DNA from 2 places in the Desulforhabdus amnigena genome. Region 1 is predicted to be linked to the other one. Evidence: riboswitches for the same ligand, from Rfam matches in the RefSeq annotation. Region 1 holds a riboswitch; the other holds the start of a gene.
What was found. A riboswitch is a leader RNA that binds a small molecule or an ion and turns the genes downstream of it on or off. The one in region 1 is predicted to bind fluoride.

Region 1 (7,824 bases):
TGCCGGCGGCAAGGAGCGCCTGGAAATTCTGAACTTTATCTCGGAAAGGCTGGAGCGGCAAACAGGAGCCGAAGAAGTCCAAATTTTCCCTGTTTCTTCAGCCATGGCCCTGGAATCGAAGCTTGCCGGGAAAGAAGAGGGATACGAAAAGAGCGGCGTGAAAGCCCTGCAGGAGGCTTTGGCCAAGTTTCTGTCTAGCGAGAAGAGCCATGGGCTCCTGGTTTCCGTGCTGGACAAGGTGCTTCGCGTGGCAACGGAGGCGCATCACGAATTGAGTCTGCTCAAACTGGCCGGCGAAACCTCTCGAGAAGAAGTCCAGAAGAAGATGGCGGCCTTGAAGGAACGGTTCCAAGTCCTGCGAAAAGCGCGCGCAAAATCCCAGCAGGAGGTTCGGGAGCGCATCCTTCCTTGGGCAAGGGAGAAGATTTCTCCAGAAATTGCTGCGTTTCGGGCTGACGAAGCCGATGTTCTTTTGGGAGAACTCAACGAAGCACTCTCCCAGTCCAACTGGGAGCTTTCCATCCTTGCGGCTCAGGACGTTGCACGACAGATGCTGCCGCGTTTCAAGCAGGATCTGGAGAAATGGACGAAAGAGAAAGCCGAAAGCCTTGATCCCGCATTCCTGCAGGCACTGCAAATGGAATGGGTAAAGATTGAGCGGGAACTGCAGGAGATTCCCGCTGCCGCAGTGGAGGTTCTCGGTGGCCTCGGCGAGGAGGCTGCTTCCGAAACGAGTATTGAGCTTCCCACCCATTGGGTGCTGCAACGCCCAAGCTTTGGGAATGTCGATTGGAACCCTAAACTTCCCATACTTGCGGCCTGTCTGCCCCTCTTTGTGGTCAGACCGCTAGTCAGGGGCCGTCTTGTCGCGGAGCTCGAAGGCCTTATCGGATTTTACGCCGAGCGCATTGAAGATGCTTTTCTGAAAGGAGTCGATGATGCGTTGAACCGTCTGGGCTTTGAGATCGAGAAACGAGCCGGTGAAATCGAATCGCGTATTGTGCAGGCCGTCGAGGGTAAAAGGGTCACAAAGAGCATCGATGGACACTGGCAGATCGTGGAGCTTGACAGGGAGGAGCTTTCTCGTGAGCTCGATACTCTTGAGGCCATCGAAAAGAAGCTCGGTCGGATCCGAACCGCAATGCTCGAAGGAGAACCTTCCCTCTCAGGGGGGCCTTCTGCTGAGCCAATTTTTCCAGCATTCGAGCCCTCTCCCCCCTCGGTTCCGGAGCAAGAATTATTGTCCGGGGCGGCACTCAACAAGGCAACCGGTTCTGAAGTAGAGAAGGACTTGTTACCCGACCTAGCCACACGGGGCTGCCCGGTATGCAACCGAATGATCGATGCCGCCTACCGTTTCTATGCCGGTCGGCAATACGAACTGGCGACTCAGGAACAGGCGCAGCGTGCACACGCAGCTTCGCTTGGGTTTTGTCCCCTCCACACGTGGCAGCTGGAGGCGATGTCCTCCCCTCACGGTCTTTCGCAGGGGTTTCCGAGGCTTATGGAGAGGTTGTCGGCCGATCTTTCTCGCCTGGCGCTATCGGAAAACTCGAATCCGGGTGAATCCGTCCTGACGCTTATTCCAAGCGCGAAAGACTGCGAAGTGTGCCGACTGGTCCAAGACGCGGAGAAAATTTATCTGAACAGTTTTGCCGGCTTTATTCAAACCCCGGAAGGGCACAAGGCGTACATGAACTCCCAGGGAGTGTGCCTGCACCATCTGGGCCTGCTGATTTCCATTGTCCCATCCAAAGAGAAAGTCCGGTTCCTGCTCGAGCACGCCGCTCGCCTCTTCGCCCAGATATCCGAGGATATGCAAAATTATGCATTGAAGAGGGATGCTCTGCGCAGAGATATCCAGAACCTGGATGAGGAAGACGCCTATCTCCGTGGCCTCATCCACAGTGTCGGGGCGAAGAAGGTCTGCTTTCCATGGGAGATGGATGCCGAAGTGTAGAAGGGCCCGGTGACAATGGCAATCGGCTCCACGATATGGTTTGTCGGGTCGGAAGCTTGGAGCGCCGTGATGGTCCGTCTTGCCCGCGGGACCTGATCACTTCATGCTGTTTCGAACCGGCGCTGTATTCTCAACAGGGCTCGCAATCGTTCATCCCTTGCGCGCAAGTCTTCAGGCTGCTTGTTTCGTTGTGCAACTTCACCGGCAATTTCTCCTGCCGATTCATCCTTCAACGCAGTCAGTATATCCTCGATATCTTCCTGCAGGTGCCACGGCGCCAGAGCTACGAGTCCGATGAGCCTGTGCGAGATAGCCCTCCGATCTTCTCTCGATGCAATGCTCATCCCCAGTTTTGAAGCACCCACCACGAGCTCTTCGTCCGGCTCATCGAGCAGCCTCCGGAGGGTCTGCCAATGTTGAGGGGCTATTCCGATCCCGTTCAAAAGTCTTATCGCACTGCGGCGCCGCTCCAAGCTGGACGGGCTTTCCACAAAGGGGCCCGGTCGGAGAGTCACGGCAGAAAGCACCAGCGTGTCGCAAGAGGCTTTGCCTAACTTTTGAAAAGCCTTTTCCGCGGCAGCTCGGTAGAAGTCATCTTCAAGAGCACGCTCGAAGTAGGGAATGGTCTCGGGGCGTCCGTATTGCGCAAGGGTTTCGATGAGACCATTCAGCATGCGCCGTTCCGAAAGCTTCAACAGGGAGACGAACATCTCCTCCCCGATCATTCAACCGGTTCACCTCAGCGGCCTGCCGTTTCTTCACTGCCGACAAATATCATTTTATACTACTTAAGTTGTCTACGATCTCGCTCATTCTGCTGAGTTCTTCATCAAGTTTCCCGCTTTTCATGGCTGGATCTTCCTCCCGTTTGTAGTGCGTGAAAAGCCCTTCACAGACATTGGAGGAGAAAGACTCCGCAGGCACAAACATATCGCATTGCATCATCAATTGTGCCAAACCTATACTGCGCAAAAAAATCGATTTGCCGCCCTGGTCGATCACGTTTGCGACCGGGCAAAGCCTCCCTTTTGCAACGTAGCGGGGTGGATCGAGCAGGTTAAAATTTTTATCTTCAGATATTTCAAGAAAATCTTCAAATCTTCATTTCACCACCAGAACCGGTTTTTCACTGTATTCGACAACCCGTTGAGACACGTTTCCCCAGAGAATTCCTTGCATGAGGCTCTTCCCATAGGAACCCATGACGATCATGGAAACGTTTTCCTCCGTGGCGACACGCATGATTTCCCGGTAGGGTTTTCCGCAAAGCAGGCTTGCTTTCACTCTGAAGCCTTCGGCCTCGAGCTCTCGAGTCAGGCGATCCAAATTGTCCTGGCTATTTCTTGTCGCCACTGCCAACGCCTCAACTTTCATCTCATAGGGGACATCGACAAAATTAGCGAATTCCTCCAGGACGTGGACAACGACCAATTCCGAAGTTCCCGCGCCACGGAGCATGGGAAGGTACATCTTTGCCCGCTCCGCATTGGGCGACCAGTCCGTCGTATAGAGAATCTTTCGGAACATGTCGGTACAGAAGCGCTCCTGTACCTCATCTCCCGCCATTCTCAGGGTATGGTATCTGGCGACCAAAATCGGAGCCTTTGCTTTGCGGATCACTCGGTCGGTCGTCGAGCCGACAAAGATCTCCCCTAGAACATCCCTCTTCTGTCGTCCCGCCACGATGAGCGACACATCATTCTCTGTGGCAGTCCTGAGGATCTCTGAAACGACGCGACCTGTGGCGAGCTCCGTTTTCACCTTGATCCCTTCGGAGCAAAGATAATCGGCATAAGCGGAGAGACGCCTGGATGCGGCTTCCCGCATCAGGTCAATGCTGCTCGTGATGGCTTTCCGGATGGTATCCACGGCGATGGGAATGCCCCCGTCCACTTCGGTATAAAGGTTTCCCGGATCGATGACGTGCAACAGAATGACCTCCTCCAGTCCGGCTCTCCTCAGGCAAGTGATGTTCTGGAGAATCGGCAAAGAGAATTCTTCAAATTTGGTTGGATAGAGTATTTTTTTAAACATCGTATACCCCCTTTTCAACGAACTCTGTTCAACTCAGTGAAGCTTGAGGGCAAAGGAAAAGATGTGGTAGAGCACGAAAGAATCAATAAAACGTGTTTCTGAAATTGCTTGAAGAATTCTTGGACGAGCAGCTCGGACGCCCCTGACCTACGGCGGGCCGGTGTTGGAAGTGAGGATCGACGATGCGAAAAGAGAATAAGGAGAAGGCATATTGCCTTGAGCCGAGGGGATGGCAGTGCTGAAATCTCCCCTTCCACTGCAACCGGATTGGCTCTGAGTTCCAAGATCGACTGTCTTGTGCGGCGAAAAATTTTTTCGCACTTCAATGAAAGATTCGATGTGACTCGGGAGAACCTTCGAGTTCATATCAAAAGATGCCGCCCTTCGAAGGCGCCACGCCCATGGAGGGTAGATAGGCGCCTTGGATGCCTGACCGAGAAGGCCTGGTAAATTTCCATCGCTCCGGAAGTGTTGTCGAATTTTTGTGTCGAGCGGCCCTGACCTCCGGCTGGGAAAAAGAGGGTAGTGCCGGGAGGACGGATGTTCGGCGCAGCTCGTCAGAAATACCTTCTCAGAAATACCTACGGAGAAAAGTGGCAAGCTTTTCCGGACGTTGGATGATGATCTCGTTTTTGAGGAGTTTCTGGAAATAGTAGTCGTCGGTCCTGTGGTGCGGCATGGCGTTTTGCCGGTTCACCAATCTCAAAAAGCAGCGGAATTCAGGAGACGAACGATCTACGGGACCGCTGAAACAGGAGAAGTTGTAGGTGGAAAACTTCATGTCGTGATAGCCGCGCAGCACCCCTGCTATCCCTTCCGCCATCTGCCGAATCTCCGCGGTGCCCCATTCCAGAAAGTGAGAGGTCTCCGTCCAGACCGCATCGGTTTCGTTGGCGCCGACGGGCGCATAGGCGGTGAACCATGTACTGTCGCTCATCCGGGTGATCATTCGTTCTCCCCGCTCTATTTCCTCTTTCGCTAAATCCGTCCAGTAGCATGAGCCGTTGGCCTCGTAATAAGCAAGGCTTTTTTCCAGCAGCAGTTGGTGGTGCGTTCCCGGAAAGGGTGACCCGAGCAGCTGCAGGTGGGGATGCATGACGCTGGCACCCGCAGGGAGAAGGAAATTGGCGTTGATCGTAAAATAGCGGACCGACGGGTTATAGCGGTGGCATTCTCTGAAGTATTCTACAGAGATGGCAAAAGCGTCTTCGAGAAGATCCGCGGAAATTTCGTTGGGCAGGCGAAAGTGGCGATCACCCAGTATGACGACGGCATGGAATGCCGCCAGTGGAAAGAGATTGGGGAAAAGGACCGCTTCTCCTCGTTGCAATCTGCCCCCGGGAAGGATATCGGTGCTGTAGGTTGGAGTTGCCGTACGCCAGCGGCCGTCGCACATGAAACATTGCCCTTGAGTCGCCTCCGCCCGCTCTTCCAGGTAGGCATAGTCCGTATCGGGAAAAAGAATCGATATCTTCCCTTCCAGCGCCGGATTGAAAGTGCTCTGATGGCCGGTCAGGGGGTCAATGCGTACCTCTATCTCCTGCGTGTCGAGCTGGCCGTTTTTCAAGGGGTTGTGGAAAATCGCGGTCTGTCGCCATGATTCGAAGCTGATCTTTGCCATGAAATGCCTCCTTTATGTGATTTTATGTCATTGAGGAGCAAACATCATGGATGTATGCAATCGTCCTGTGGAACCGACATTCACATGAACCACTACATAGCAAATGCGGCGAACCTGTCAAAAGGAATATTGGAACGCAGGATTCCCGCAGCAAAATGTCGCATACCATTCACAACGGCTTTCCTCCGGTACATGCCTCACGAAACCGGCTCTTCGGATAGAAAAGATCTTGCCTGTTTTCAGGAGAAGCGTTTTTGAAAGTCACCTCCCAAACAGGAACATTCTTGCATTTGGATGTCAAAGGTGGCATTTATGACTCATATTGCTTTCGATGAGAGTGATGGAGTCCACTCGAACCGCCGTATGAGGCTGATGACCCCTACTGTGGCGAGCTCGCCGGGTGGGAGATTCATCTGAGCACAATGATCGATTGGAAAAGCTCCTGCCGGGACGAACTTGAAGGGGCTTTTTTATAACTCAATTCCTATCCTGTCCAAAATGAATGAAGGAGGAAGCCGCATGAACCGCAAAATCGTATCCATCCGTGCATTGGAAATCCTGGATTCTCGTGGCAATCCTACGGTCCGCGTCCGTGTGACCCTGGATAATGGTGTAGTCGGCGTGGCCTCCGTCCCGTCAGGGGCTTCTACCGGTGAAAACGAAGCCGTGGAGTTGCGCGATGGGGACCGGAAAAGGTACGGCGGGAAAGGAGTGTTGAAAGCCATATCAAACGTCAACGAGGTGATCGCTCCGCATCTTCTCGGTATGGACCCCCTGCGTCAATCGGAAATCGACCGCATGATGATCGAACTGGACGGCTCCCCCAACAAGGCGAAACTCGGTGCCAACGCCATCCTGGGAATTTCCATGGCTGTGGCGCGGGCGGCGGCTGTTTCATCGGGGCTTCCGCTTTACCTGTATCTGGGAGGTCCTGGAGCGATTCGTCTTCCCATGCCCATGATGAATATCCTCAATGGAGGCAAACATGCGGACAACAGTGTCGATTTTCAGGAATTCATGGTGATGCCCGTCGGCGCCCCGACTTTTGCTGAAGCCCTGCGCTACTGTGCCGAAACTTTTCACGCCCTGAAGAGCATCCTCGGGAAAAAAGGATACGGCACGAGCGTCGGCGACGAAGGCGGCTTCGCTCCCAATCTCAAGAGCAACGAAGAGGCCTGTGAAGTCATCTTGGAGGCGATGGAAGCCGCAGGTTATCTGCCAGGTAAAGACTTGGCCATAGCCCTCGATCCGGCGGCAAGTTCCTTCTTCGAGGATGGAAACTATCATTTGAGCAAATCCGGCCAGGGGAGGAAGACCAGTTCTCAGATGACAGAGCTCTACCAATCCTGGGTGGACAAATATCCCATTCTTTCCCTGGAGGATGGCCTGGCCGAAAACGACTGGGAAGGCTTCCGCGAACAGACCGCCATTTTGGGCGATAAAATCCAGATCGTCGGAGACGACATCTTCGTTACCAATACCCAGTTCATCCAGCGCGGCATTCGGGAAAAGACGAGCAATGCCGTGCTCATCAAGCTCAACCAGATCGGTACCGTAACGGAAACCATCGAAGCGATCCAACTCTGCCGCAAGGCCGGGTGGGGTTTTGTGATCTCCCACCGTTCGGGTGAGACCGAAGACCCCTTCATTGCCGACTTTGCCGTGGCCATGGGCGGCGGGCAGCTCAAGACGGGCTCGGTTTGCCGGAGTGAACGGATCGCCAAGTACAATCGCCTCCTCGAGATTGAAGATGAGCTGGGAAAGAGCGCGGTGTTCGGGAATCCTTTGGGCGGTTGAGGGGGGGGACAGTGCTTGTGGGCGGTCTTTGAACTCTTTGGAGGTGCTTTCATCCAGCCCGCTTCGGAAAAATCGACGAATTGAATTCACCCCGCCCTTTGGAGACATCGCATATGGAGAAAAAACACGTCTTCGAGCTCAGCTCCAAGTACAAGCGTACCATAGGGACGACTCTCACTCATCTGGATCGGGTGGTTTGCGAATTCGAAGAGTGGGCAAAAGGACGGCAGAGGCGTTCGGTTCTTTATTTCGAAAGCAACGACCTCAGCAGCTCCCAGTGCGAGGCGTTGCTTGCCCAAGTGGTTGAAATTCGGGAATTGCTCAGTGAACTCAAAAGCGCCTTCGGTCTCCAAGAGCATGTAGAGAGTGTCACCCAGTCCATCTGGAGCCATTGCTCGAGCTTATGGGCCAC
Region 2 (7,824 bases), 640 kb from region 1:
TTCCGTGCCGATGGGCAATGAGGCTGATTTCCCTGATGGGTTCAATGGTGCCCACTTCGTTGTTGGCATGCATGACGGTGATCAGAATGGTTTTGGGTGTGATGGCTTCTTCGAGTTCTTGCAGGTTTACCCGGCCGTAGGAGTCGACGGGCAGATAAGTCACCTCGTAACCCAATCCTTCCAGGTAGCGGCAAACTTCTGTTACAGCAGGATGTTCCACGGATGACGTTATGATGTGATTGCCTTTGCCCAGATAGGCGCGCGCAACGCCCTTTATGGCGTAATTGTTGGATTCCGATCCGCCGCTGGTGAAAATGAATTCATCCGGGGTGCAGTGGAGCACTTCTGCAATCTGTTTTCGTGCTCTCTCGACAGCGGATTTGGCTTTGGTTCCAAAGACGTGGCTGCTGGATGGGTTCCCGAAGTGCTCATGGATAAAAGGCAGCATGGCTCCGGCGACTTGCGGATCAATGGGAGTGGTTGCGTTATAATCCAAATAAATGGGTTTCAATTTTGACTCCTTTTTTAAGCATTCCCCGTTTGACTCGGTTTTTCTTTCGATCAGCTTCCTGACGAAGGGGATGTCTGCGGGGGCAAAATCATAATCCTTCATATCCTCCACGGAAACCCATTCGATAGCTTCATGAACGGTTGGGACCATTTCACCGCTTTCCCAAAAAGTCTCATAGGCAAGCAACCTTATGGAATCTTGAGAGTAATGGTAAATACTTTCCCAGAGAAAAGCACCGATACGGACTTCAATTTGAAGTTCTTCCTTGATTTCCCGCTTCAGACATTCTTCAGGGGTTTCCCCCACCTCGACCTTTCCCCCCGGAAATTCCCACTTGAATTCCTGGTGGGTTCCGGCCCTGCGTCGGGCAATGAGAATACGGCCTTCTCGAATCAAAATAGCGGCTGTTACAGTTTTCAATAGATTTCCTTTCAAAAAACGATCAAAACATGAGGCTTTCAGTATAAACATTTTCATCCATCTTCTCCATTACCCTCCATGAACGGAGCGGTCGCAACGAAAAATGAAAAAACGCAAAGGAATGCAATGCAATAGGGAAAGTGGGAAACGCTTTTGAAAAGCGATGTTATTACTATGAGCCATGAGCTATGAACCATGAGCCTTTTTTCATATAAAGAAAAGGGGCGTCATAGCCGACAGGATGGGATATTTTCTTTTGTGAGGGCATGAAAAACGAGCAGCATGATAGAAATCGCACCGTGAAGGGAGAAGAAGCCTGCATGGATTTCAAACTGCTTTACTGGCACTGGCTTGTCTTTGGAATGGTCCTTGTGATCGCCGAATTGTTCATCCCGAGCTTTACCATTTTTTGGTTTGGACTGGGAGCTATTCTTCTCAGCGGGGTGCTCTGGTTGATCCCGGATCTTGCTCTGAGCTGGCAGCTGTTCATCTGGGCTGTCGCTTCCAGCCTGTTCACGTTCCTTTGGTTCAAATTCTTCAGACCTCTGATGGCCGACCGCACCAAGGCAGGTATTTCCAGGGAAGCCGTTCTGGGGGAAGTCGGACAGGTCATCAAGGTCCCAGAAGAAGGAAAGCGGGGCATCGTTCGTTTCACCACGCCCATTTTGGGAGACGATGAATGGCCTTTTATCTGTGAAAGCAAAGTGAGTCTGGGGGAGCGGGTTGTTGTCAGGGATTTTTCCGGCAACACACTCATTGTCGAGAGGAAGGAATCCGCGTAATCATCTGAAGCATCTAAAAAATCTGGAGAGGAGGAGAAGGCTATGGCGGGATTGGTTGTTGCAGGGGTTTTCTTTATTCTGGTTTTGGTGACCATCGCTCTGGGGGTGAGAATCGTGCCTCAGGGCAGCAAGCAGGTTGTGCAACGGCTGGGGAAGTATCACAAGACCCTCGGACCGGGCCTCAATGTCGTTGTGCCCTACATCGATACGGTCGCCTATAAGGTGACCACAAAAGACATCGTCCTGGATATCCCCTCGCAGGAGGTCATCACCAAGGACAATGCCGTCATCATAGTCAACGCGGTGGCCTACATCAATATCGTTTCCCCGGAAAAAGCCGTGTATGGGGTCGAGGACTACCGGTTTGCCATTCAAAACCTGGTGCAGACCTCTTTGCGTTCCATTGTGGGCGAAATGGACCTGGATGACGCTCTTTCTTCGAGGGACATGATCAAGGCACGGCTGAAGACGGCCATCTCCGACGATATCGCCGATTGGGGAATCACTCTCAAAACGGTGGAAATCCAGGACATCAATCCTTCTGAAACCATGCAGAGGGCCATGGAAGAGCAGGCGGCCGCCGAAAGGCAGCGAAGGGCGACCGTGACGCGGGCGGACGGTGAAAAAGCTGCTGCCATCCTCGAAGCGGAAGGCCGCCTCGAAGCCTCCAAGCGCGATGCCCAGGCAAAGGTCGTTCTGGCTGAAGCAAGCCAGATCGCCATCAGGAAAATCACGGAAGCCGTCCAGGAAAATGACCTGCCCGTCATGTTCCTCCTGGGTGAAAGGTATATCGAGGCGGTCAAAAACCTTTCCACATCGCAGAACTCGAAGATCGTTCTCCTCCCTGCCGACATTCCTGCCGCGGTGAAAGGGATCATGAGCGCTTTGAATAAATAGAATTTATAACTGTATCGCTCAATGTCTGAGGTTGCCGGGCGAAAGCCTTTAACCCGTCAAAGTGATTCCCTAAAAGAATTGGCGGATTTTCATATCTTGTTATTCACCACGGAGACACGGAGGGCACGGAGAACATTTTGGAATTCCTAAGGGATTCTTCCGTGATCTCTGTGCCTCCGTAGTGAATGGAGATTGCAAGAGCGACTCACTCCCTAAAATGAATACTACCTGTTGCGAAAAAGTGCGGGGATTTCTGGAAAAGAGGCTTGATCCGGCATTCCCCTTATGTTAATAATCTTGGTGCCTTAATGTTTTAAGGCATTGCAGACAGTGGTGATGGAGTCCACCCCGCTAATCGCCGATCCTGGCTGATGACTCCTACCAAGCCAACCAATTTTTGGACGCCTGGTGGGAGTTTTTCACTATCAAACGAAAGCTCCTACTTGGCTAAGGCCTGGAGGAGCTTTTTTTTATGAGCATCACTTTTTCGGATATCCTTACTTCAAGAGTAACACCGGAAGAATTGAACCCTTGCAGGAAAGGATTGCCACGATGACTGAAACATGGCTGTTGGCAACACTTTGGCTGGGATTGGCCCTCATTGCGACACTGCTTTCCATCTGGTTCGGGATCGCAACCGCCCTTTCCGAAATTGTAGTGGGAACAGTCGCCCAATTGGTGATCGGAGCGCTCCTTGGCGGTGCTGTTCTGGGAGCCAATGATCCGTGGATCAAATTCCTTTCCGGAACCGGTGCGATCATTCTGACTTTCCTGGCCGGAGCCGAACTCGATCCGAGCGTCTTCAGGGAAAAATGGAAAGAGGCTGTAGGGATCGGCCTTGCAAGCTTTGTTGTTCCCTTCCTCGGGTGCGCCGCTGTTGCCCATTATCTTTTGCATTGGACTCCCCAGGCGAGCTGGCTTACCGGTGTGGCCCTTTCCACTACGTCGGTTGCCGTAGTCTACGCCGTCATGCTGGAATTTGGTTTAAACACCAGTATCTATGGGAAAACCGTGCTTGCCGCCTGCTTCATAACAGATCTTGGAACGGTGCTTGCCCTAGGGCTCATCTTTGCGCCCTTTACCATGAAAACGGTTATCTTCGCTGGGGTGGGCGTAGTCGTGTTCACTTTGCTTCCTTATCTCACTCCCCGCTTTTTCAAACGCTATGGCGGAAGGCCTTCCGAGCTCGAAGCAAAGTACCTTCTTCTCTGCCTCTTTGGGATGGGGTTTCTCGCATCGTGGGCGGACAGCGAGGCGGTTCTTCCCGCTTATTTGATCGGAATGGTCCTTGCCGGTACCGTGGGCAAAGACCATATGCTCATACGGAGACTCAGGACCCTCACCTTCGGACTGCTCACCCCCTTCTACTTTATTCGAGCGGGCTCCTTCGTCTCGGTTCCTGCTCTCATCGCTGCCCCTGCCATTTTCCTGATCCTCCTCGTCACAAAGATTGTAACCAAGCTCGTTGCCGTCTATCCGGTGACCAAGGCTTTCAACGGTGCAGGTAAAGAGGGGATGTACACGACGCTCCTCATGTCCACCGGTCTTACCTTTGGGAGCATCTCAGCCCTTTTCGGACTTTCTCATGGGATCATCGATACCTCACAATATTCCTATCTCGTTGCCACTGTGGTGGGAAGCGCCGTGGTTCCTACTTTGATTGCCAATGCCTTCTTCCTGCCCCTACATCTTCTCGAGGCATCGTCGGCATCTGTGAAGAAGACTTCCAGAAGGGCGGAAGGAGGCAAGAAGATTCTGCCCGTGCTAAAAAGAAAGCCCACCAAAACCAATAATGAAAAAGGAAATTGAACCGTAGAGAAAGGAGATGAATCCTATGTTCAGTAAATTGATTGTCGCCTATGACGGTTCCAAACAATCGGAAAAGGCCTATAAGCTTGCTCTCGATATAGCATCCAAATTTTCTGCCAAAATGATGGTGCTCTCCGTGGCCCATCCGCCCGAACCCCCCATTACTGTGGAGTTCGAAGCGGTGCTCGAGAGTGCTACCGAGTACTTCGAGGGACATTTCAAGTGTCTCAAGGAGTTGGCGGAGTCCGCAGGCGTTGATGCAACCTTTCTGGTAAAGGTGGGGCATCCGGCCGAACAGATCGTGCATCTGGCCAACGAGGAAAATGCGGATGCCATCGTGATGGGCCATCGCGGAGAAAGCCTTTTGCAAAGGTGGTTGCTCGGATCTGTGGCGAAACGGGTTATAAGTTATGCCCACTGCACGGTGATTGTGGTGCGATGACCCGGCACGAGAGGAATATGCGGCTTTCCTTCTTCATGCCCTCTTCCGGAGGGCCGCGCATTGCATCCTCACCTCCAGAAACTGCTTAAAAGCAAGATCATCATCTATCGGCCCGAGTACCTAGCCTCGCTCATCAAAGAGCGGTTCCAATTCTTAGGGAGTGATCCAGTGGGGCGGAAATTACGAAAGCGTAAATCCTCACCGAGTCCAAAGGTGAGGCACGTTCAAAACAGAGAGTATGTGCAGAAGTGGAATTTTTGGCGCAAATTGGGGTTCATTCGGACTGATGGATGGATGATGAAGATTTTTTTTGTCATGGTCGGCGGAAGCCTTGGAGCACTTTCCCGTTACGGTGTATCGCTGCTGGCTGCAAAGCTCTTTGGAAGCCGGTTTCCGTTTGGAACACTCATTGTAAACCTTTCGGGCTGTTTTCTCATCGGCCTCTCTTTTACCCTGGCCGATCGGGGGGTAAGCATCATGAATCCTTCGCTGCGGCTCTTTTTCATGACCGGGTTCCTCGGGGCTCTTACGACCTTTTCAACCTTTGCTTTGGAGACGGTCAACTCCATGCGTGCGGAAACATACCTCGTTACAGCGGCTAATTTTCTTTCCAACAACCTTATTGGCACAGCCCTTGTTTTTCTTGGCATGTGGGTTGGTCGACTGAGATAGGGAGAAGCTGACCATGCTGCAGTACAAAGTCATCGAGATATTCACCAATGAGGAGGCCAGGTGGCAGGGACAGCCACTCTACAGCGCCGTCGTTCAGCATGTGAGCGATCTCAAAATCGCAGCGCGATGCATGGTTACGAGAGGAATAGAGGGTTCCTACGAGAGTGGGGAGATTGCCACCGGAAGGCTGGAGGTTCTTTCTTACAACATGCCTGTGCGTATAACCATCGTCTTGCCTGTTTTCGAATTCGAGCGCGTTCTTTCCACAGTGGAACGAATGGTCACGGACGGCATCATAGCAGCCAGGGATGTAGATGTCATATCCCATAAGACCCGTGGCCGATTCATACCAAGACACGTTAAAGTCCGGGACATAATGACTCCTAATCCAAAGAAAGTCGCCACAGAAACGCCCTTGAGCGAAGTGACCAGGCTGCTGCTCTCTTCCGTCTTCACTGGTCTTCCCGTGGTTGATGGGGAAAACCGCCCGGTTGGAGTCATTGCACAGGGAGACTTGATCTACAAAGCCGGTCTGCCCATGCGGCTGGGGCTCTTGTCCGAATCGGATCGTGAAAAGCGTGAGGCCATCCTCGAATCTCTTGCTCCGAAGCAGGCCCAAGAAGTCATGACGCAGCCGGCCGTTACCGTAGGAGAGGACAGACTGGTGACGGAGGCCGTAGGCCTCATGCTGGAGAAGAAGGTAAAACGCCTTCCCGTCGTGGACGAAGCAGGAAAGCTCATTGGCATACTGTCCCGCGTGGATGTCTTTCGCACCGTTATGAAAGAATGTCCGAACTGGCCCGCCCTGCAGGATAAAAACATTCTTGTCCGCGGACTGCGATTTGTTTCCGATATCATGCGCCGGGACACCTCTATGGTGCTTCCGGATACCCCCGTCGAGGAGGTGATACGCATCATAGCTTGTAACGACATTCAGCGGGTTTGTGTCGTGGACAAGGAAGGACATTTTCTCGGGCTCATTTCAGACCGGGATCTGCTCGCTTCTTTTTCGGACTACCATCCCGGAATTTGGGATTATTTCGTCAGCAAGATCCCCTTTACCGAGCGGGGCCAACGGTACAAGGAGTTGAGCGAGTATCTGCGTGCGAGGACGGCCGCCGATGTGATGAATACCAACATCGTGACGGTTCGCGAGGACACCCCCATCGAGGAGGCTATCAAACTCATGCTCGAGGGAGCCATTAAACGCCTACCGGTGCTCGACCTGGAGGGTAAATTCAAGGGGATGATCAACCGCGATTCGCTTCTGCGTACGGGATTTGCCTCCTCATAGAAGAAACGAAAATCCCCCTGCCAGGAAAAAACCTGGAAGGGGGATTTGGGTGGTCCGTACCTCTTCCATCCCTGCTGCATAATCGGAGAGGTCTTGTTTCATGGCGATGAAAGAGGCTCTCGATCGGTCCAACATGTCATGAACACATCCGGGAATATTCATCCCCGACCATGAGAATTGTAGGTCGGGGTTTCCAAACTCGACATTCGACGTCGGGAAAGGAAGCCCGACCTACAGATGGCGCATTTTCAGGCAAAAATCCCGCCTGCCGGCTTTTTGCAGCATTTGGCATGAAGTCATCTCACCTGTCTGTCTTTGGATTGGCGTCTGCCGTTTTTATCGCCAGGCAGTCGTACAAAATACGGTCTCCCTGATAGGTTACTTCCCCTCGTTTCAAGACCCGCCATCCGTCGTTTTGAAATACCCCCTCGGTCGCAAGCTTCTCAACCAGCCCGCGGGCAGAATCGAGGAATTCGACGAGATGGCGGTTTTGAGCGAGCACGATGTGTTTGAGACCGGGACCAGTGACAATGGTCACCGGCTCCACGATAAGATTTGCCAGGTCGTAGGCCGGAATGGGAGCGACGCTTGGCCTGACCTGGAGTTGAATCATTCGTGCCCGCGCATCGGGGCCAACGCACTCCCTGGTGGAGCTGATCAGGTCAAGCAGATAATCTCGGATCTCGTTCAGTTCTCCGGCTGCGCTCAGTTTCTCCATGTCTGCGTAGGATTTCAAAGCCTTGGCCAGCATGGAGGCCTCTCGCAGGAACTGGTTTCGCTGGTTTTCCGGCACGAGATACATGACGATAATCGATACGGGAATTCCATCCGGAGCGCCGTAATCGATGCCCTGGGGGCTCCACCCCACAACGCACATGAGGTCCTCTTCGAAGGGCACGCGCGTGTGGGGACAGGCCCAACCCTTCCCGAGAGCGGAATTCGCCGCGCGCTCCCTTGCCATGACCCGCTCCATCACATCGGTTCCGGCTGGAAGAGA

Region 2: it holds a riboswitch for fluoride, as region 1 does, so the genes downstream of both, QMG16_RS17745 (cation:proton antiporter) here and eno (phosphopyruvate hydratase) in region 1, are expected to answer to the same signal.

Annotation. Positions count from the first base shown of each region.
Region 1 is NZ_BSDR01000001.1:3,492,742-3,500,565, forward strand. It holds gene QMG16_RS14840 (DUF6062 family protein) at 1-1,960, shown strand, start outside; gene QMG16_RS14845 (hypothetical protein) at 2,062-2,685, opposite strand; partial or broken gene QMG16_RS19660 (MutS-related protein) at 2,750-2,956, opposite strand; gene QMG16_RS14850 (universal stress protein) at 3,062-3,994, opposite strand; gene QMG16_RS14855 (hypothetical protein) at 4,566-5,615, opposite strand; fluoride riboswitch at 5,943-6,004, shown strand; gene eno (phosphopyruvate hydratase) at 6,135-7,412, shown strand; gene QMG16_RS14865 (hypothetical protein) at 7,526-7,824, shown strand, end outside.
Region 2 is NZ_BSDR01000001.1:4,137,013-4,144,836, forward strand. It holds gene QMG16_RS17730 (IscS subfamily cysteine desulfurase) at 1-931, opposite strand, end outside; gene QMG16_RS17735 (NfeD family protein) at 1,252-1,713, shown strand; gene QMG16_RS17740 (SPFH domain-containing protein) at 1,756-2,610, shown strand; fluoride riboswitch at 2,934-2,998, shown strand; gene QMG16_RS17745 (cation:proton antiporter) at 3,163-4,419, shown strand; gene QMG16_RS17750 (universal stress protein) at 4,445-4,861, shown strand; gene crcB (fluoride efflux transporter CrcB) at 5,156-5,533, shown strand; gene QMG16_RS17760 (DUF190 domain-containing protein) at 5,547-6,827, shown strand; gene QMG16_RS17765 (PTS sugar transporter subunit IIA) at 7,129-7,824, opposite strand, start outside.